DNA from 3 places in the Sporosarcina koreensis genome. Region 2 is predicted to be linked to each of the others. Evidence: riboswitches for the same ligand, from Rfam matches in the RefSeq annotation. Region 2 holds a riboswitch; each other region holds the start of a gene.
The links. A riboswitch is a leader RNA that binds a small molecule or an ion and turns the genes downstream of it on or off. The one in region 2 is predicted to bind S-adenosylmethionine.
Positions count from the first base shown of each region.

Region 1: another riboswitch for S-adenosylmethionine. It lies ahead of metA (homoserine O-acetyltransferase MetA); the one in region 2 lies ahead of ACFPTP_RS06530 (methionine biosynthesis PLP-dependent protein).
Region 3: another riboswitch for S-adenosylmethionine. It lies ahead of metK (methionine adenosyltransferase); the one in region 2 lies ahead of ACFPTP_RS06530 (methionine biosynthesis PLP-dependent protein).

Region 1 covers NZ_JBHSNP010000028.1:201,170-208,581, forward strand. The annotation lists gene ACFPTP_RS15135 (DMT family transporter) at 1-141, opposite strand, end outside; gene ACFPTP_RS15140 (TetR/AcrR family transcriptional regulator) at 215-784, opposite strand; gene ACFPTP_RS15145 (DUF421 domain-containing protein) at 1,001-1,705, opposite strand; gene metA (homoserine O-acetyltransferase MetA) at 1,810-2,718, opposite strand; SAM riboswitch class I at 2,793-2,899, opposite strand; gene ACFPTP_RS15155 (YitT family protein) at 2,954-3,811, opposite strand; gene ACFPTP_RS15160 (AbrB/MazE/SpoVT family DNA-binding domain-containing protein) at 4,009-4,287, shown strand; gene ACFPTP_RS15165 (glycerophosphodiester phosphodiesterase) at 4,377-5,102, shown strand; gene ACFPTP_RS15170 (thioredoxin family protein) at 5,251-5,568, opposite strand; gene ACFPTP_RS15175 (M23 family metallopeptidase) at 5,718-6,698, shown strand; gene ACFPTP_RS15180 (prolyl oligopeptidase family serine peptidase) at 6,731-7,412, opposite strand, start outside.
Region 2 covers NZ_JBHSNP010000010.1:260,013-267,424, forward strand. The annotation lists gene sigI (RNA polymerase sigma-I factor) at 1-513, shown strand, start outside; gene ACFPTP_RS06500 (anti-sigma factor domain-containing protein) at 510-1,454, shown strand; gene ACFPTP_RS06505 (squalene/phytoene synthase family protein) at 1,553-2,377, opposite strand; gene ACFPTP_RS06510 (hypothetical protein) at 2,907-3,029, shown strand; gene ACFPTP_RS06515 (hypothetical protein) at 3,067-3,222, shown strand; gene ACFPTP_RS06520 (NADPH-dependent FMN reductase) at 3,413-3,979, shown strand; gene ACFPTP_RS06525 (cyclase family protein) at 4,035-4,784, opposite strand; gene ACFPTP_RS06530 (methionine biosynthesis PLP-dependent protein) at 4,806-5,936, opposite strand; SAM riboswitch class I at 6,016-6,123, opposite strand; gene ACFPTP_RS06535 (DMT family transporter) at 6,261-6,596, shown strand; gene ACFPTP_RS06540 (DMT family transporter) at 6,598-6,912, shown strand; gene ACFPTP_RS06545 (MATE family efflux transporter) at 6,926-7,412, shown strand, end outside.
Region 3 covers NZ_JBHSNP010000008.1:107,959-115,370, reverse strand. The annotation lists gene pckA (phosphoenolpyruvate carboxykinase (ATP)) at 1-1,174, opposite strand, end outside; SAM riboswitch class I at 1,347-1,465, shown strand; gene metK (methionine adenosyltransferase) at 1,647-2,855, shown strand; gene ACFPTP_RS03610 (gamma carbonic anhydrase) at 3,345-3,857, opposite strand; gene ACFPTP_RS03605 (alpha/beta fold hydrolase) at 3,939-4,727, shown strand; gene ACFPTP_RS03600 (histidine phosphatase family protein) at 4,747-5,346, shown strand; gene lepB (signal peptidase I) at 5,443-5,970, shown strand; gene ACFPTP_RS03590 (hypothetical protein) at 6,035-6,220, shown strand; gene ACFPTP_RS03585 (ATP-dependent helicase) at 6,329-7,412, shown strand, end outside.

The DNA.
Region 1 (7,412 bases), on a different contig from region 2:
TTTCGCCAGGAAATGAAAATCGACGAAGATGAAAAAGATGATTGGAATCCAATGCCACCATTCAGAGGCCACATTAAAACCGAATATCCATACCAATTCGAAAAAGCTTGTCAGTGCTACATAAATCCATGACTTGTTCATAAAAATAACTCCTAACTCGGTGACTGACTGTCATTCATTTTGTTGAATGACGAGCTGTCAAAGATAACTGAATTTAATCCGCAAGCGCATGCTTCAAAAAGTTCTTTACTTCATTTTTTTGAATGATCGCCTCGTCTTCTTTATCTGCGTCGTATAAATAAATTTGTTCAGCAGCCGATTCGACAAGACCGATGATGAGCTTTGCAGTCCGATCCGGATTGACTGAATCCCGTATGACCCCTTCCTCAATTGCTTGCTGAAGGCCTTCACTCACCCATTTATAGAACGGGGCGTATATTGTTTCCCAGTTTTTCAGATGTTCCGTTGATGCTAAACCCGAGTAAATGAGAGCTTGAATTTCATGATACTCTTCATTCACCTCAAAAATGGCATCGACGAGCTGCTCCATCCGATTTTGAAAAGGCGCATCATCTGATACGCGCTCCTTAACAATTTCCAAAGTCTTTGAGGCCATCACTTCTGCGATTGCTGGCATCAATGATAACTTAGATGAAAAATACAAATAGAACGTACCTTGGGCAATCCCTGCGGCCTTGACGATATCGGATATTTTCGTCTTCTCAATGCCTTGCTTGCGAAAAACTTCGATTGCCGCTTTTATGATTCTCTCCTTCTTATCCACTTGCTGCCCTCCCTCCACTGAATGACTGTCATTCATTATACCACAAAGAGTTCTCGTTTCCTTGCAAAGAGTTCTCATTCCCACTGATAGAGTTCTCGTTCTTGCGTAAAGAGTTCTCATTTCCCCCGAAAGAGTTCTCGATCTCGCGTAGAAAGTTCTCATTTCCACCGAAAAAGTTCTCATTCCTATCTACGTACAGCGACGGCCATTTGATCTCTACTTCTCTTGAGTGCGTTCATCGACGTGGAGATTGCCATCGCCGAGGATTTCCGCATAAAACACATTCTCGATTTTTCCTATCCCTCTCTTCTTCAACTGGTCGTAAACCCATTCCTCACTCAGCTCAAGTTCAGTCAAGTTCTCCTTGATCAACTTCCCATCAGAAATAATCTCTGTTGGAATATATTTAGGATCTTTTCCGGGAGCTTTCACGTCTTTGCGTGTTGCAGTTTCTTGGGCCGATTTTTTCATGACACTTAGTTGCCCGTTCGTTTCAAGGATTGCGTAGTTCACATCTGCAACGGAAAAAATGCTCTGCTCACGAAGCATCATATTCAGTTCATTCAATGTTAATCGTACTTTTTTCATCGACTTTTCACTGATTTTTCCTTTGGAGATGATGATTGTAGGCGAAGCATTAACCAATTTCCTAGCCTTCTTTGATTTCACGGTTAAATAATTGACAAGAATCGTTAAAATAGCCCACCAAATCATCGCAAGCATACCGTCATAGAACTTGGTTTCGGTTTGAGCAGCGATTTCGGCAGCAATGGATCCTATTGTGATCCCCGTGACATAATGGAAAAAAGTAAGCTGAGAAATCTGCTTGTTGCCCATGAATCTGGCCAGAATCAAAAGAGCAATAAATGATGTCGAAGCCCTTCCAATCATTTCCCAAAAATCAAGTTCAAATTTACCCATTTTGTTTCACACCTCCACTAGAACTAGTGTGCAACAGAATTATTTGATTATACTAATGAAAAAAACCTGTGAACTCGTCAATTTGAGTTCACAGGAATTCATTCTCATTCCCACTCGAATGGCGTTTCTTGGTAAACATAATAATTCAACCAGTTCGAAAAAAGCAGATGTGTATGGGATCGCCATGTGTTCAATGGCTCTCTTTTCGGGTCGTCGTCAGGGAAATAGTTTGCTGGAACATCAATATCGATTCCTTTTTTCAAATCCCGTTCGTATTCTTCACCGAGCGTACATGCATCATATTCCAAATGTCCGGTAACCATTATTTGTTTGCCGTCATTGGAAAGGATGATAAAAGCACCCGCGTCTTCCGAAACCGCCAATAATTGAAGGCGGGAATCCTGTTCGATATCTTCAATTGACACAGACGTATAACGGGAATGTGGTGCATGGAAGATATCATTGAAGCCTCTTGCCAATTCGACAGTCGGATCGGTCAATTGATGACTGAAGACGCCGGACAATTTCTTTGGCAATTCGTACTTATCAATGCCGTAATGATGATAAAGCGCGGCTTGCGCACCCCAACAAATATGTAAAACGGAAGTCACATTTGTCTTGGACCAATCCATGATCTGTTTCAATTCATCCCAATAGACGACATCTTCGAACTCCAGATGCTCAATTGGCGCCCCTGTAATGATCAGTCCGTCATAGCGTCTATTCTTGACATGTTCGAATGTCGTGTAAAAGGATTCCAAATGATTTTTACTTACATTTTTCGATTCGTATGTGGCAGTGTTCAAAAATGAAACATTCACCTGTAATGGCGTATTGCCGAGCAGCCGAAGCAATTGAAGCTCAGTTCTTTCTTTTTCCGGCATTAAATTCAGGATAAGGATATTTAACGGACGGATATCTTGGGTTGTCGCCCGCCCTTCATCCATTACGAAGATCTTTTCTTCTTTCAACAGTTCGCGTGCCGGTAAATGTTCAGGTATATTGATTGGCAATTATTTCTCCCCCTTAAAATATAAAAAACCCTCGTTCCCAAAGATAGGAACGAGGATTTGCATCGATTTCTCCGTTCTTATCTCTCAAGATTTGCATCTTGTTGGAGGTAGCACCTTCCTGCAAATGCAGAGGTTGCTGAAGCTTCATCGGGCCAAATCCCTCAGCTTCTCTTGATAAGAAATATTCAATTGTGATTATTATATCATCTTTAGCAGAAAAGTATACCGGTTTCTTTTAGCGATGAACTTTCGCTTTCGAAAAACCGAGCCCCAAAATTTCAGATGCATTGAGGAAAATGACAAATGACGATGGCTCGGCTGTTTGAAGCAACTTCTTCAAATATACGGCCTCGGACTGTTCGACAACGCAAAGTATCATTGTTTTTTCGTCATTTGAATAGCCTCCCGTCGACTTCACTTTCGTCAACCCCCGGTCAATTTCGTTTTGGATGACCGATTGGATCTTCTCGGGATGGTCTGTAATGATAAGGACCAGCTTCGTCGGCGATGTTTGCAGCTGGACGAAATCAATTACTTTACTTGTCACATAAATCGACATAAGCGCGTAGAGTGCCAGTTCGAAATTGAAGACGAAAGCCGACGTGACAACGACAACGCCATCGACAATCAATTGGGAAAATCCGCTAGAGATGCCTGTGTATTTTTTCAGAAGCTGGGCAATTAAAGCTGTTCCGCCTGTCGACCCATTCCCCCGATATACGATTCCTAGCCCGATACCGAGCATAATGCCGCCATAAATGGAACTGAGAAGCGGGTTGTCGACGTGTAATTGAAGGCCACCCGTCAAATAGATGACAAACGGGACGAAAAAAGTACCAACAATCGTCTTGGCACTGAATTCCTTCCCCGCAAGCAGCAGTCCCAATAGGATGAGCGGGATATTGATCAGCCATTGGACGTATGCGGGATTATATCCGAATAATTCATAAAGAATCGTACTGACACCTGAAATACCGCCAGCCGCAATACGCGACGGCAATAAAAATATATTGAATGCAAGCCCGACCAAAGTCGCTCCAAAGATGATCTGTACATAATCGAAAACGACTGGTCTCTTCTGGATGAATGTCATGATGTGTTCCCCTTTCTTAGAAGACTTTCCTATTCTATCAGAAAAAATGATGCGCAGAAACGTTTTAAAGGGAGAATAAAAGGAATAGAGAGAATAGGAGACTAGAAGAAAGTATACTCATTTTTTTGTATTTTTCTAATTTACTGGTATAATAGTAGGACATGTAACAAGAAAACATAGTTTCGAGGAGGATCATAATGCGTAGCTTAGGTATTGTCAGAAAAGTTGACCATCTCGGCAGGATTGTAATCCCGAAAGAATTAAGAAGCACGTTAAAACTCGAAAAAGGTGCCCCAATGGAAATTTTCGTTGATGACGATATGATCATACTGCGAAAGTATGTAGTTGATTCGGCCTGTATTGTAACCGGGGAAATTACTTCCGAAAACAAAAGACTCTCCAATGGCATGTATATAAGTCCCAAAGGGGCTGAAATCCTGAAAAAGGAAATCGAAGAACGAAAGACCTGGGATTAAGATTCCCGAAATTATGGGCAACGGTAACATAACCGTAGCCCTTTTGCTGTGGACAAAATGTAAGCTTACATGAAATTGGAGGAAGCAAAATGGAGATCTACGCTCATCGAGGAGCATCAGCAAACTATCCTGAAAATACAATAGCCGCATTCAAAGAGGCTGCACGTCTCCCGGTCTTCGGCGTTGAATTCGATGTACATATGACGGCTGACGGCGAACTAGTCGTCATCCATGATGAATCAATCAACCGCACGTCCAACGGCACTGGCTATGTGAAAGATCTTTCTTTGGCGGATCTGAAGAAATATGATTTCAGCAGCTGGTTTTCGCCGGAATTCAAAGGAGAGACAATACCTACACTCACGGAAGTCCTCGATGTTTTTCATTCAACTGAACACAAGCTGAATATCGAATTAAAATCGGATATTTTCCCATACGAAGGTATGGTGGAAAAAGTGCTCGATTCGATTGCTGAAAGAAAGCTGGAATCGCGTGTCATCATTTCCTCATTTGATCATAGCGCCATCAAGACTGTAAAGCAGCTGAATCCTCTAATCGAAACCGCCGCATTATTCATGGAAGTGCTCGTACACCCATTAGACTATCTCAATAAAATCCCGGCCGATGCCCTCCACATCCTATTCCCCGCTGCTATCCGTCCGTCCATGGCGGAAGTGATAAACAGCGGCATGCCGGTTAGAACATTCACCGTAAATGACGAAACATATGCGAACGTCTTAAAACAAGCCGGAATACAATCCATCTTCACCGACCACCCAGAAAAAATGAACACCTTCTTTTCATCTTTTAACTAAAATGTGGGGATTGATGTAGGATTGAAGCGAAAGGCGGCGAACGCCGTCACGAAGAACGGCGTTTGCGAGCACAAGCGCAGCGTTGCGAGCAACGAATAATAAAAAGAGATACCGCCGATCCTCCTAAGGATTAGCGATATCTCTTTTTTCATGCATCCAAACCGTTGATGAACCCCTCAATCTCTTCCTTCGTCTTCCGATCCTTGCTCACAAAACGCCCAACCTCTTCACCATTGTTGAACGCAATAAAGCTAGGAATGCCAAACACATCCAACTGCTGGCAAACATCAATAAAATCATCGCGGTCCACATAAATAAAAGTATACTCCGGATAATCCGCCTCAAGGCCAGGCAAGAAAGGCTCAATCACCCGGCAATCCGGGCACCAGTCCGCAGAAAACATAAACATTGTCCGTTCCTCATTTTTCAACTGCTCAAACTGCTCAACCGATTGAAGCTTTTCCATATACGTCATCTCCCCTTCTATTTCATCTCACCTTGAGTATAGCACTCAAAAAGCAATCCATCATAAGACCATGCATGAAAAACAAAAACATTCATTCATGAAATTGAACGATCGGGGAATTCTAATCATTCAACAAAGGAGGTTTCCCCTTGCGTATCCATCACCTGATTGGTTCCTTATGTGCATTGACCTTTCTTTGTCTCCCTCACAACATCGCCTCCGCTTCCGATCAACGGACCGAAGAGGAGATTGTGGAGGAGCGGATGGGTTTATATCTGCAATTCTCAAGCGAATCGGTTCCGTGGCACCATCTAGCTGCGATCGATCAATACGAACGGAATATCCAGCAAGTGCGAAATGATCTTCCAAAATCGGAAGGTCCCATATCCATCCACTTCTCCATGGAAGATTGGTTCGGTATATGGAATCCCGACCTAACCGACACTTCCCCGGACACCATCGCATTTTTTGGAGGCTTCGGAACCGACGGCAATGGAGATGGAATTGCCGACCGATCCGATCCAGCCGATGTATTGATGGCGATGTATTCCCATTTAGCCATGTATGGGCCTGATGAAGATAAGTTTAAAGCGGCATTATGGCACTATTATAAACGTGAAACGACGGTTAATCAGATCATGACGATTGCAAAGCTATACAAGCATTTCGAAACGGTCGAGCTTGATAAGCATGTGTTTCCGATACCGAAAGGCCATAATTATTCGTATCGAAGCACTTGGGGCTCTAAGCGTGGATGGGGCGGACGCCGAATCCACGAAGGAACGGATATTTTCGCAGGCTATGGTGTTCCCGTCGTCGCCACATCGTACGGCATTATCGAAGTTATGGGATGGAATGAATACGGAGGATGGCGCATTGGCATTCGTGATAACCATAACACGTACCATTACTTTGCCCATTTAGCCTATTTTGATAAAGGCATTAAGGAAGGCGATATTGTGGAACCCGGGACATTGCTCGGCTTTGTCGGCAGTTCTGGTTACGGAAAAGAAGGAACTTCCGGGAAATTCCCTCCCCACCTGCATTACGGTTTGTACAAATACAACGGACGGATTGAATGGGCCTTCGATCCGTATCCCGCCCTTCGGAATTGGGAACGGCAACAATAGAGGCTGCCTCGACTTTGAGGCAACCTCCCTTTTTATTGTTGAACATCTAATGTTTTGAGGAGGAATGAATAGATATCAGTCAGCTCCTCGATGATTTTGACAGTTGGCTTTCCGAGACCATGTCCTGCATTCTTTTCCACACGGAGCAAGATTGGGTGATCCCCTGTATAAGCCGCTTGCAACGTCGCCGCAAATTTCATCGCATGCGCTGGAACGACACGGTCATCCGTATCGGCCGTCGTTATTAACGTTGGCGGATACTCAACGCCTTCTTTCACATTATGGAGTGGTGAATAGTTGATCATGAAAGCGAAGTCATCCGCACTTTTTTCTGCATTTCCGTAATCAGTAACCCAATAGCGTCCGACCGTGAATTTATGGTAGCGAAGCATATCAATTACAGGGACTTGGCAAATTGCCGCCCCGAACAAATCTGGACGCTGTGTAATGCTTGCCCCGACGAGCAAACCGCCGTTGCTTCCACCCATGATTGCGAGCCTTTCCTTCTTCGTATAGCCTTCTGCAATGAGCCATTCGCCGGCAGCTGCGAAGTCATCGAAGACGTTCTGTTTAAGCTCCAAAGTTCCCGCCTTGTACCACTCTTCCCCGAATTCACCGCCGCCTCTTAAATTGGCGACCGCATAAACTCCGCCTTCTTCAATCCACATGCGCACTGCAGGCGAAAAAGAAGGCGTCAAACTGACATTGAAACCG
Region 2 (7,412 bases):
GAAGAAAATGCGTCGTTGCAGACATTTGCGCATTTGATCATGAAGAGGCGGCTGATCGATCATATACGAAAAGAAGCTGTGAGGAATGCGAACATCCTTTTATCCATAGATGATGATGATGGTGAAAATGACCGTAATTACGCTTTCGATGAATCATCGATCTTCACGTATTCGGAAGAACAGCAGGCGAAGGAACGTCGGGAAGAGCTAGTAGAATATAGCAAATTGCTGCAAGGATTTGGCCTGTCATTCAATGAGCTTGCCGCAGTATCGCCGAAACATGCAGACTCCCGAAAGACTGCTTTTCAAATCGCACAAATCATCGCGGAGACTCCGGAGTTTACGATGCATCTTATGGAGAATAAAAGACTGCCAATGAAGCAGTTGGAAGATATCGTCGAAGTTTCAAGAAAAACAATTGAGAGGCATCGGAAATATATCATTGCGGTTACACTGCTGCTGAACAACGATTTTACATATATCAAGGAATACGTCAAAGGGGAACTCATATGATGCGGACATATAGAGGCGTTGTTTGCGAAAAGAAAAGTAAATATATGGTGTTCCTGACGGAGAAAGGTGAATTTCTACGCGGAGTTCCAGTCGGGAATCCGCCTGAAATTGGGGAAGAGGCTGAATTCACGCTCGTTGCCCCGTCTTTGATTACGGGAAGAAAGGCGAAGCCACGGTTCGTCGCGGCTGTCCTGGTCGCAGCGGCTCTTCTGTTTTTCTTTGTGTCGTCATTGGGTCCTTTGAATGAAAAAGTGATGGCGTATGTCCAATTGGATGCTGGAACAGCGATGGAGTTTGGCGTGAACCGGAAAGGGAATGTCATTTCCATGCGTTATTTGAATGAACCCCCGAATGAGCCTGACGTTCTGAACGGATGGGAAGGTCACCGTTTGCAAGATGTTCTGGACAAAGCCGTCCTTGGGTTATCCGATCCTGACAAAGAAGTTATGATTACGACAATCTACCCGACACGTGAAAGCGAGAAGGACACGCGTCATATGATTGGGGATGCTGTGCAGGAAGTCCGTGTGAAACATGAAGAATTGAACTTGGATATGGTTGAAAGCACGCCAGCAGAAAGAAAATTGGCGAACAAGAAAAAAATGTCGATTCATCAATTCAAATCGACCAGGAATGAAAAGAAGCCGGTTAGTGAGGAGAATCCGTCCGAAGAAAAACCGGAACAAAAGCAAAAAGAGGCATTGCCAAAGCCGAAGAAGGAAATCGTTCCCCCGGGACAAATGAAAAAGCAAGATCCACCAGCAGAGAAAAAGGACAAGAAGCAGAACGAGAAAAGAAGTGAGAAGGTGCCGCCTCATGCAGACAAAAAAGGGCCACCGCCTCATTCTTCATCGAACAACAAGCATAATCAAGGTCCGCCGGGAAAACAAAAAGAACATCCTTCCAAAGAAAAGAAACATAATCCGCATAATAACAAATGAGGCTGCTACAAAAATGTAGCAGCCTCTCTTTTTTTAGTTTCTAACTGGGCAAGCGCCCAAAGCGAGCCGTTCCGCGCCCAAAAGTGGGCAACAACCGCTTAAACTTCCTTCAATATCGCATCCACCGTCGATTCGACTTCCGCACGGTTCATCTTCTCCTGGCCGCCATGCAATGAGCCGATCGTCCGCTTTGCTAGCGCAAGTGGGATTTTGCAGAACGTCAAAATGTTTCGATTCGAAATCGACTCGATATACGCATCAGCCTTTTTCAAATTCAACTCTGCATACTCGAACAGATCTTGCCTGTCCCAACCGTCAGGCAGGAAACGGACGCCGCGCTCCGCATCCTCGTCCTGATTGCGCAGCATGTTGACTGCCTGCAGTCCGCGGCCATACCCGATCGCCAAGTCACGATCCGTCTTTGTGCCGTCGAACTGTTCCCAAATATCGGACAGCATCACACCAACGAGACCCGCGACATAGTATGTATAGTCGTCTAAATCCTCTTTCGTACGGATGACGAAATTCTTGCCGACCCACTTTGCCATGCCGTCCGCCATGATGCTCGTCGACTCTTTCACTTTGGCGACGATGCCTGCAGGACATACAGCGAGCCAATCGCCAAGGCGCAATGTCACTTCAGGCAAAAGATTTTCATATGGCTTCACAAGCGCCCGATACGCGGCGACGTCAAAAAAGTCGTTTTGCAGCAGCTTGCTCGTTGCCTGCAATAAATGCTGCTTGCTTTCCGGGTGCAATTCCTCATGATCTTCTATTTCATCTATCGCACGCATGCATAAATAAGCGGAGCCAACCGTTTTCCGCAACGTAGGGTTCAGTAGTTTAATCGGTATATAGAAGGTTCTGCTCGTCAGCTTCAAAACGTGCATCGCTTCTTTTTGCAATTTCGCTTCGTTCATAATGGGGGTCCTCCTTCAGTTCTTGAAGCAGTTCTTATTGAATATCATACACTATTCCATGATGCAGTTGCCAACCCTATCGTTGTGGAATTAATAAAAAAAGAGAAACTTTTTCAAATTACCTATTGACAATGAATAATTGGAAATGGTATCCTCAGGAAGTAAGTTATTCTAACAATAGAGGAGGTACGGAAAATGAAAAAAGCAATTGCATTTAACAACAACTTCATACTTGATCCGTGCCTATCCAATCTCTCTTTCTAATTGTAGACCGAGGAATGGCATGGATTGCCGTTCTTTTATATGAGCACACGCTTATGCAAAAGGCGTGTGCTTTTTTGCGTCTTCTTACGAAAGAAAATTCGGTGTTTTCACGCTTCGCGTGTAACATAAAAAATAATGAAAAGGAGTGTTTTCGATGATTAATGTAAGACAGCAACGGAAAGTATTGAAGGTGGAGTCTCTGGAAAGTGGATAGTGCTCGGTCCGCAAGAGAATTGATTCAACTATAAAATAAAGGAGGAAAAGCAGAATGATTATTCAAAGCGTAGGACATGAACAAAATGAACGAAAAAATACTAAAAAATTGATGGAGTGGGAATCTCCAAAATGGATCGATGGGTATGGCGGCACACTAGGTGAATGCCGATTGTAATCTCGTTTTCAGGTTCCTCTCCAAGAGGAGAATATATATGTATACAATTGATAGAGAAGTTATTCAACGACAAATGGACGATATGCGTCAGGAAATCGAACAATTCCGCTTGGAGCAAAAAGCGCTCAAGCGTAGACGGAAAGAGCGGAAAGGCGTTCCTTTCTGGACAATTTTCTTCAGCTTCTCCAACTAATCAAAAGAACGTTCCCCAAAATAAATAGGGGAGCGTTCTTTTCATTTGAGCATATTTTTTTAAAAAGTATCTTGAATGTGAGATAATGTGAATCGTCAAGAAAAAAGCCGCTAGCTTAACACTGGAATTCATACGTTTCAGTACTGAGGGGATGCTAGTATAAATCGAAACTAAAAAGGAGTACAACATAATGACAATCAAGGTAAAAGCGATTATAGGTAGTAATAGCCCGACTTCATTCAACTTGAAATTGGTTGAGTACTTACGGAAAAAATATGCGGACAAGCTTGAGATCACGCCTGTTTTCATTAATAATGTCGATATGTTTTCCGTTGAACGGGAGAGCAATCAGCCTGAAGACGTCAAGGATTTCTTGGATAATGTGAGGGATTCAGACGCAATTCTATTTGCAGTCCCTGAATACAATTTCTCCATTCCGGGCGTATTGAAAAATGCAGTTGACTGGCTATCACGAAGCAACTTCGCAATCAAAGACAAGCCTGCATTCATGATCGGTTCTTCAATGGGCGTGTTGGGAAGCGTACGCGCGCAGATGCATCTACGTGAAATCCTGACAAATCCGATGCTTTCCCCTGCATTGTTGCCGAACAATGAAGTATACATCGGGTCAGTCCATGAGAAGATGGATGAAAATGGCCAACTGACAGACCAAGCGACTATCGACTTCCTTGATAAGGTCGTAAAAAACTTCATCGCGTTTTATTCGCAAAGAAAAGCTTTAGCTGAAATAAAATAATAATAAAAGAAGGCCGCCTCGTTCACCGAGGCGGCCTTCTTTTGCTTTATACTTTTTATGGAATGATGGCAAATGATCTTACCGGAAAGCCTGATGCTTTTTCCGGTTTTGCAACAATATTGAAAATGATGGCTCCTTTAGCAGGCAGCTTATCCAGATTAGCCATCAATTCAATCTGATACGTGTCTTGGTCTAAGACATAATATTCTCCTTCCAACTTTCCTTTCCTGCGGAAGTCAATGGACGAATCGGTGTCGTATGTTTCATGGCCGACTGCTTTTACACCCCGCTCTTCGAAAAGGAATTTCAATGCGTCCAATCCCCAGCCGGGAATTCGGTTGTTTCCTCCCTCGTCTTTATTGTTAAACGCCTCGTGATCAGGCCAACGCTTACTCCAATCGGTGCGCAATGCAACGAATGTTCCTTCTTCGATTTTACCGTGATCCGCTTCGAAATCCAGGATGTCCTGGATGCCGAAAGTGAAATCATTGTCGGCTTCGGCTTCTTTCGATTTATCGATGACGATTAGCGGGAGGACTAGCTCCTGCAGCTCTAGCTCATCCAAATACCGTGAGTCGCGGACGAAGTGGATGGGTGCATCGATATGCGTGCCATACTGCCCTGGGAATGAAAACTTCTGTGCAAAGAAGCCATCATCATGCGTGAAAAGCGTCTCGAAATTGGCGTCGTCAAACATGAAAAAATGGGGCGAGTCAGGGCCGAATGTATGCGTCAAATCCACCCATTCCTTGCTTTTTAACAATTGAAGTGCTGCCTGTAGTTCATTTGCCGTTTCAACTGGCATCTTAATCACTCTCTTTCCTTATTATAAATTTTGCCCAACAGCCGTCGTCTCTGCAGCGGTGGCAATGGCCTGCTTCAAATCGGCAATTAAATCCGCAGCCTCTTCCAATCCGACCGAGAAGCGCAACAGTCGTCTATCGACACCGCGCCGTTCACGCTCTTCCTCGGGAATGTCCGCATGGGTTTGCGTCGTCGGATACGTGATCAAACTTTCCACGCCCCCTAGACTTTCCGCGAACGTGATGAGCTTCAGGTTTTGCAACAGCGGATCGACCCATTCGCTTTCACGCACTCTGAACGAGATCATGCCGCCTTTTCCTGCATAAAGGACGTCATCGACAAGCGGTTCATTTTCCAAATAGGAGACAAGCTCCTTCGCATTGGCGTCGTGCTGTTTCATCCGCACATGCAATGTTTTCAACCCGCGGATGACGAGCCAGGAATCAAAGGGGGAAAGCGTTGCGCCGATCGCATTATGGTTTTCGCCTAGACGGTTGCACAACTCTTCTCCTTTTGCGACGACGAGTCCGGCAAGCACATCATTATGGCCGCCGATGTATTTCGTCGCGCTATGGATGACGATATCCGCCCCGAGCTCGATCGGTCGTTGGTAATACGGCGTCAAAAACGTATTGTCGACGATGACGAGTAAGTCGTGCTTTCTCGCAAGCTCAACATATTGTTCGATATCGATTTCAAGCATAAGTGGGTTCGTCGGTGTTTCGATAAAAATCGCTTTCGTGTTTTCAGTGATCAATTTTTCCGTTTCCTTGATATCCGCAAAAGACGAATATGAAGTCCGGATGTTATACAGGTCAGCGTATTGGTCAAACAAGCGGAACGTACCGCCGTAAAGGTCATCGGGAGCAATCAGTTCATCTCCCGATCTGAATAGGGACATGACGAGTTGGATCGCCGCCATGCCCGAGCTACACGCATATCCGCGGTCGCCGTTTTCGAGATTGGCGATGCCTTCTTCGAGGATCGTCCGGGTCGGGTTTTTTGTCCGAATATAGTCGTAGCCTGTGGAAAGGCCCAATCCGTCATGCTTATAGGCTGTCGAGAAATGAAGGGGAGGATTGACCGCCCCTGTTCTCGGATCGCTCTGATTTCCTAGTTGTACCAATTTCGTGTTAATGCTCTGCTTTGTCAATTTGCCCATCTCCTTTACTCTATTAAAAAAGAGGCCTCTCCAATAAGAAGAGGGCCTCCAACTGTTGTTGAAATCAATCTTCTTATCTTCAAGGCGTTTTTGCACCTTTTGGAATTAGCACCATACCAATAGCGGGCTGGTTGCTGAGACTTCATCGGGCCAATCCCTCCGTCTCTCGTGATAAGAATCAAAATATGTAATTGTTAGAAAAATGATTTATCTAAAGTTATCATGCTTCCTGTGAGATTGCAAGAAGTTTCGGAAATGAATGTCCGGGACCATTTGCTATAATGGGGGCATGTTGAATGATGAGGAGGATTTCCATTGGCTTGGCTATATGTTTTATTAGCAGCGATCGTCGAGATCTTCTGGGTGATCGGACTTCGGTATTCCGATTCGGCACTCGAATGGGCAGGGACAGTCGTTGCAATTATTATCAGTTTCTATGCAATTATAAAAGCTTGCGAGACATTGCCATCCGGGACGGTATACGCCGTGTTCACCGGTTCCGGAGCGGCGGCGATCGTCCTCATCGATTTTCTGTTTTTCCATGCCGAGTTTTCCATCGCCAAGGTGATCTTCATCGCGATTATCATCATCGGCGTCATCGGGATCAAAATGACGACGGTGGAATCAGAAACGCTGGAAGGAGGCGATTGAGATGGCGTGGATGTATTTGGTCATCGCGAGTTTCGGGGAGATTTTCGGCGTCATGGCCATCAATCTTTATTTGCAGAAAAGATCATGGCCACGCCTGTTGCTGATTGTCGGAACGTTTTCGGTCGGTTTTCTATTTCTGTCTCTCGCAATGCGCGATATTCCGATGGGGACGGCATATGCTATTTGGACCGGACTCGGTGCGGCAGGCGCAGTTCTCATGGGCATTCTGTTTTTCAAGGAAGCGGCCGGTTGGAAACGGATGTTATTCCTCTGTTTGATCATCGGAGGGGCGGTCGGCTTGAAAGTGTTTGGATAAAGGGGGGAGCGCCATGGGGAAGCAATATGATTTTACGGAAGGGCCGCTTGCGAAGCAGCTGATCTTCTATTCGGCTCCGATTATTTTGACGAATTTATTGCAAGTGTCGTATCAATTCATCGACAGCCTATGGGTCGGGAATCTTATCGGCGCCGATGCACTTGGTGCGGTCGCGATTTCGGGCACGGTTGTTTTCACAATCCTTTCATTCGTCATCGGGTTGAACAACGCGGCGCTCACAATCCTGTCCCAGCAAAAGGGAAGGGGAAGCGAGACGGGCTTGCGCAATTATTTGAACGCGTTCGTCGTTTTGCTGACAATCATGTCCGTTGTGCTCAGCGTAGCGGGATTCTTCTTGGCGAAGCCGATCTTGGCATTGCTTGGGACGCCTGATACGATGATTGACATGGCGACATCTTATTTGCGTGTGAACTTTTTCGGTATCCTGTTCCTGTTCGGATACAATTTCATCAACACGGTGTTCCGGTCTGTCGGCGATT
Region 3 (7,412 bases), on a different contig from region 2:
TGGAGAATGTTGCTTCCGGTGAAGTGACGCCGCGCTCAGTTCCCGCAAGCTTTGAAGTGAAGCCGCTTAGGAAGTGGTACATCGCTTGCTCTTTCGTCAACTTCGAGATCGGAGGCAATACGCCGAATGCATCTGCAGTCAAGAAGATGATCGTCTTCGGATGACCCGCTACTGATGGAACAGCAATATTGTCGATATAATGGATCGGATACGCTGCACGCGTGTTTTCAGTCAATGAATTGTCATCGTAGTCCGGCTTGCGCGTCTTCTCATCCAAAACGACATTTTCCAGAACGGAACCGAAACGGATCGCTCCGTAAATTTCAGGCTCTTTTTCTGCTGAAAGATTAATCGTTTTCGCATAGCAGCCGCCTTCAATATTGAATACGCCATGATCGGACCAGCCGTGCTCATCGTCACCGATCAATTTACGGTTAGCATCCGCGGAAAGAGTCGTTTTTCCTGTGCCGGAAAGACCGAAGAATAAAGCCACATCTCCTTCTTCACCGACGTTTGCCGAGCAGTGCATGGAAAGGATTCCGCGTTCAGGAAGCAAATAGTTCATGACGGAGAAGATCGATTTTTTCATTTCTCCCGCATATTCCGTACCGCCAATCAACACAATGCGCTTCTCAAGTGATACAATGATGAAGGTCTCGGATTTCGTTCCGTCCACTGCAGGATCCGCTTTGAATGTCGGAGCCGCAATGACTGTGAATTGTGCTTCATGCGTTTTCAATTCTTCTTCAGTCGGGCGGATGAACAGGTTATGGACGAAAAGGTTTTGCCATGCGAATTCATTGACGACTTGAATGGAAAGCTGGGAGTTTTTATCTGCTCCTGCAAAGCCTTTGAATACGAATAGCTCTTCCTTCGCTTTTAGGTGGTTAAGAACTTTCTTATATAATGAATCAAAGATTTCAGATGAGATTGGGCGGTTCACTTTGCCCCAGTCGATTTTGTCTTTTGAAGTCTCTTCTTCGACAATATACTTATCCTCAGGAGAACGGCCTGTATACTTTCCTGTCTCGGCAGTGAGGGCGCCGTCTGCGGAAAGTTTCGCTTCACCTCGGGAAGTCGCTTTTTCAACAAGTTCCGCCACTGAAGGCTGTATGTTTACGTTGTTGCCTGAAAGTAACTCGTGTAATCCGTTTTCAATTTTAGCTGAAATCATTTTTTGGTACCGTCCTTTGCATGTAATCCCATTTGATGGGTTTCATCACATTTCGTAAATAGTATAACACATTTAGAATAATAATCTATACTAATGAAAAACTCAAGTACATATGTCTAAAAATGTTTGACAAAGTGCAAACTTTTTCGTAGGATTGTTTATTGAACGGATACTCTTATCCCGAGCTGGCGGAGGGACAGGCCCTATGAAGCCCGGCAACCTGCGTGGACCATTTTGGCCGCGAGAAGGTGCCAAACCTGGAGCAAGGTTGAATTCCTTGGACGATAAGAGTGAAAGGTGCTGCTTTTGAAATTATGCCTTTCCTCATGTATATTTACGTGAGCGAAGGGCTTTTTATATTGTCAGGCCCTTAATCCTTGTGTATGTTGACGTCGAATCTCTAGGCGCTGAACTTACTGGGACAATTAGAGTACCGTATCAATATTTGCAAGCCGTTAAGGAGGAAACTACAATGACAAATCGCCGATTATTCACTTCGGAATCGGTAACAGAAGGACATCCGGACAAAATGTGCGATCAGATTTCTGACGCCATTTTGGACGCTATTTTAGAAGAAGACCCGAATGCACGCGTAGCGTGTGAAACGACAATTACGACAGGGCTCGTGCTTGTCATCGGAGAAATCACGACAACAACGTACGTAGACATCCCCAAAGTCGTGCGGGACACAGTGAAGGAAATCGGCTATACACGCGCTAAATTCGGATTCGACTGGGAGACGTCATCCGTGTTGACGTCCATCGACGAACAATCCCCTGATATCGCGGCGAGTGTCGATCAGGCGCTTGAGGCCCGCGAAGGGACAATGAGTGATGAAGAGCTTGAAGCGATTGGAGCAGGGGACCAAGGTTTGATGTTCGGTTATGCTTGCAATGAAACGCCGGAGCTTATGCCGATGCCGATCAGCTTATCCCATAAGTTGGCACGCAGGCTGGCGCAAGTTAGAAAAGATGATACGCTCGACTACTTGCGTCCGGATGGAAAAACGCAAGTGACGGTGGAGTATGATGAGGATAATAATCCGGTGCGGATTGATACGATCGTCATCTCGACTCAACACCATCCTGATATCACGTTGGAACAAATTCAACAAGACATTAAAGAACATGTCATCTACCCTGTCGTACCGGCAGAATTACTTGATGAAGAGACAAAATACTTCATTAACCCATCTGGCCGTTTCGTTATCGGCGGACCGCAAGGGGATGCAGGCTTGACAGGTCGGAAAATCATCGTTGACACATATGGCGGCTATGCACGTCATGGCGGCGGTGCATTCTCCGGAAAAGACGCGACAAAAGTTGACCGTTCAGCATCCTATGCTGCGCGTTACGTAGCGAAGAACATCGTAGCGGCTGGGCTCGCGGATCGTTGCGAAGTTCAATTGGCTTACGCAATCGGTGTTGCAAAACCGGTTTCAATTTCCATCGATACGTTCGGAACAGGCAAAGTCGAGGAAAGCAAACTCGTCGAAATCGTACGTGAGCTATTCGACTTACGTCCGGCAGGCATCATTAAAATGCTCGACCTGCGCCGCCCGATCTATAAGCAGACTGCAGCATACGGCCATTTCGGACGCACTGACGTCGAACTCCCTTGGGAACAGACGGACAAAGCGGAAGAATTGATTGCGAAAGCAGGATTGACTGTTTATGAGTAAATGAAAAGAAGCAGCACATCGATAAAAGATGTGTTGCTTTTTTTATGACTATAAAGATGAAACTACCCACTTAAAATTGCAAGGGCTCAATTATTTGCACACGGGTTCGATTATTCTATCAAGGGTTCCATTATTCCAACAAAGGCTCCATTAACCGTGCAAGGGCTCAATTATTGGGGAACTTTATGGGAATTCATAGCGTTTATTATAGTACTAGAAAAGTGAGGCAGGCGATTCAATAATGGCGATCAGCTTTTTAGTGTTGCTCGGATTTATCGGTTTAGTTGCTTGTGCCATCGTGGCAGGAATCATCATTTTGTTAGTTTCCAATAAATAAAGGTGCTGCCCAATTGAGCAGCACCCATTTTACTTAGTCCAGCTTCGTGTAGCAGCCGCTCGGGGTCATAAGCCAAAGTTGCTGTGTGGCACAGATCGCCACTTCGCATCTTCGTCTTATGCCTGTAGCAGCTAACCGCCACACTCCGCTTTTTACTTAGTCATTTCCTTATAAATCCGGCCCTTTTCAACATAACTGTTCAAGACGCGTTCCATCTCCGCCCGGTCGTCGTCATTCAATTCTCGGACCACTTTTGCAGGTGAACCGAGCGCAAGGCAGCCTGGGGGAATTTTCTTACCGGGCGGGACGAGGCTTCCCGCCCCGATGAATGCTCCTTCGCCGATTTCAGCTCCGTCCAAAATGATGGCACCCATTCCGATGAGCGCGCCTTTCCGGACGATGCAACTATGTAGAAGTGCTTTATGGCCGACTGTTACATCATCTTCAATCAATAAAGTCTTTCCCGGACTTTGATGCAGACAGCTTAAGTCCTGGATGCTGACCCGTTCTCCGATGATCGTCGGGGCGACATCTCCTCTGATGACCGTATTGAACCAGATGGAACTGTTTGCTCCGATTGTTACATCGCCTGTTATCGTTACATAATCCGCTACATAGACGGAAGGATCGATTTGCGGCGTTTTTCCGTTGTACGAATAAATCATGAAACGTCTCCTCTTTTCTAAAAATCATGTATAATTTATCGTAACACAAAACTTTCATTTACATATAGGGGAGGTGAGTCCATGTGGAAATGGGAAGCGGAAGGGCAGCCAAAAGCGGTTGTGGTAATTGTCCATAATGCTTACGAACATCATCGGCGTTATGCGTGGCTCATTCAAAAGCTGCGTACTGGCGGGTTCCATGTCGTCACCAGCGATTTGCCGGGACATGGTTCCGAAAGCGGAAGAAGAACCCATGATGAACCATTCGAGTCCTATGTGGACCATGTGAAGAAGATGATCGACATTGCACTCCAGGATAATCTGCCTTTATTCGTGCTTGGACATGGGCTTGGCGCCACGCTAGTCATGCATATATTACAGCGTGAAAAACTGGAATGCGCAGGCTTCATTTTCAGTTCCCCTTGGCTCTCCATGAAGCATCAGCCATCCAAGTTTTCGGGGGTGCTGACGAAGCTTTCAAGTTCCATGAAAGTGAACCATGACATTACAATTGAAATGCTGACGCGCAACTATGATATGTACGTAGAGTTCCAGAATGATCGAGACTATAGCTCCGTTATCGTTACATCTTGGTACCGGGAGCTGCTTGCCATGATGAAATCGATCATGAGTCATGAAGAAAGCATCTTTGACACCCCGATTCTTATGCATACAGGGGAACATGATAAAATTTCAGATGTCTCTTTTGCGAAGAGATGGCTGCTGAAACAGCGGCTATCCGAATTTCAATACAAGGAATGGAAAAGGCTGTACCATGATCTTTATCAAGAGCCTGAGCGGGAAGAAGTGTATTTGTATGTTGAATCATTCATGAACAATGTACTCCGATCGCTTGGCTATATTGTTTAACTCAAAACCATAAGGGGGAGTGGTTATTTTGACGACTATCGGGTTTGTAAGGCATGGCGTGACTGCGTGGAACAAGGAAGGCAGAGCGCAAGGCAGTTCGGATGTCCCTTTGGATGACGAAGGGATTGAAATGGCAGAGCGTGTCGCAGAGAGGTTATACAAAGAGCAATGGGATGTCATTTATACAAGCCATTTAATAAGGGCGAAAAAGACGGCAGAAATCATTGCGGCAAAAATGCCGGATATGGAGCTCATTGAAGATGCTCGGTTGCGTGAAATTAGCGGCGGACTTATTGAAGGGACGACCGAGGCGGAACGCATTGAGAAGTGGGGGGAGGATTGGAGACAGCAAGACATGGGATTTGAAACACATGAATCCATCGTTTCCCGCGGCATGGAGTCCATTGAGGACATCAAGAACAAGCATGCCGGAAAAAGAGTGTTGGTCGTCAGCCATGGCGGTTTAATCAAAAGGCTATTACAAGAACTGATCACTGATACGAAATATGATGCAAATCTGGACAACACCTCATTGACAATTGTCGAATTAAAAGACGATCAAAATTCATGTGAGCTTTTCAATTGCACTGCACATTTGCAAATGTCGGCAGAATCTTGATAAAAAATCTTTCAGGTTCTTTATGAAATAAACGATTCATACCTTGAGTAGTCTATACTATATACTTAACTAAACTGTAAGATCGGGGGCTTTCAATTGAACAAAGAAACAACTTCAGAAATCATGTCATGGATAAAAGCCATTGTCGTCGCTTGCGTACTCGTATTTGTCATTCGGCACTTCCTCTTCTCACCGGTTATTGTATCCGGTCAGTCAATGGAGCCGACATTTGAATCGGAAAATCGCGTAATCATTTCGAAAATCCATAAGCTGGATCATTTCGATCTTGTCGTCTTCCATGCACCCGGCCAGAAGGAAGATTATATTAAACGCGTAATCGGCTTGCCGGGAGACACTGTTGTCATGAAGGATGACAAGCTCTTCATTAACGGTAAAGAATATAAGGAAGACTATATCCAAGCGAATAAGGAACGGCTTTTTGAGAATCAGAAATTGACGGAGGACTTTGAAGTGACCGTGCCGGAAGGCCAGCTGTTCGTATTGGGCGATAATCGTAGGAACAGCACGGACAGCAGAGCGATCGGATGTATTGACCAGGAGTCTGTTGTCGGCAAGGTCGGTTTCAGGTTTTATCCATTCAACTCAATCGGCGTTCCTAAATAAATGATGATTAACTATTCTCCTTTCGGGTATTCCTATACAGACTACCGAAGAAGGAGCGATTGATTTGTCTAAAGAAAATAAAAACAAAGAGAGCAACAGCAACAAAGACAATACGAGAGCCCAATTGTCGGGAACCGAGTATACCGACGAACAGCGGCATACGAACGAAGTCGCCTCCACTGCATATAAAGGCAGCAAAAAGGAAAAAGTGGACATCCAGAACGATCGGCTCGAATCAGGCGGCTTTTAGTACCGAACCTCTGCAGAAATTGCAGAGGTTTTTTCATGGTGCCGACTCTACATAAAATCATTCGTATGGTAAATTAAGAACATCGTTACAAGAAGGAGCACCTATGCAATGACTGATTTTTTTACAAGAAAAAAGAATGAATTAAATATAGAATTGAACGACATACAGAAAAAAGCCGTTATGCAGACGGAAGGGCCGTTGCTTTTATTAGCATGTCCCGGATCCGGAAAAACAACGACGATGATCATGCGGATCGGCTATTTGATCGAGGAGAAGAATGCAAATCCAAAACGCATCAAGGCGATTACGTTCAGCCGGGCATCCGCACGCGATATGACAGAGCGATTCAAACGGTTTTTTCCGCAGCATTCCCCAGTCGATTTTTCGACCATCCATAGCCTCGCATTTACAATTACCCGCACCTATTTGCAGAAGACGGGAGTCACTTTCGAATTGATCGAAGGCGGAGGGAAAAGCAATCCGAAACAGTCCCTCACTAAAATGTTTTTGCTGAAACGCCTCTATAAAGAAGCGCTTCGTGAAGAGGGTACGGAAGACGAATTGACCTCGCTGTCGACATTTATCAGTTATCTTAAGAACAGGATGATCCCTTTGAACGAGTGGGAGCAAGTACAGGCGCCTTTTGACAAGGCGGGCAGCATTGCCTTGAACTACGAGCAATTCAAATCGAAGACGGAAGGGCATCTCCTTCTCGATTTTGATGATATGTTGTCCATCGCGGAGCAGGCGCTGCGAGTCGATGAACAGCTTGCCGAGCAGTTCCGCAAGCGCTTCGACTATATTCTCACAGATGAAAGCCAAGATACATCCCTTGTTCAACATCGAATTGTCGAGCACCTTGCAGCACACCACGGCAACCTATGTGTCGTGGCGGATGACGATCAGTCGATCTATACGTGGCGCGGGGCGGATCCAGAGTACTTGCTAAACTTCAAGCAAGTATATCCCGATGCGAAATTGCTTAGGATGGAGCAGAATTATAGGTCCTCAAAAGAAATCGTAGAAACCGCAGCCCATTTCATTACACGCAATAAACACAGATATAGAAAAGAGATGCGGACGGCAAATAAAGAGGCGGGACCGATTGTCATGAAACAATTCGAAGACCCGAAACGGCTTCTGGAATACATCACGTATGAATTATTGGATGAGCAAAACCTGGAGGAAGTCG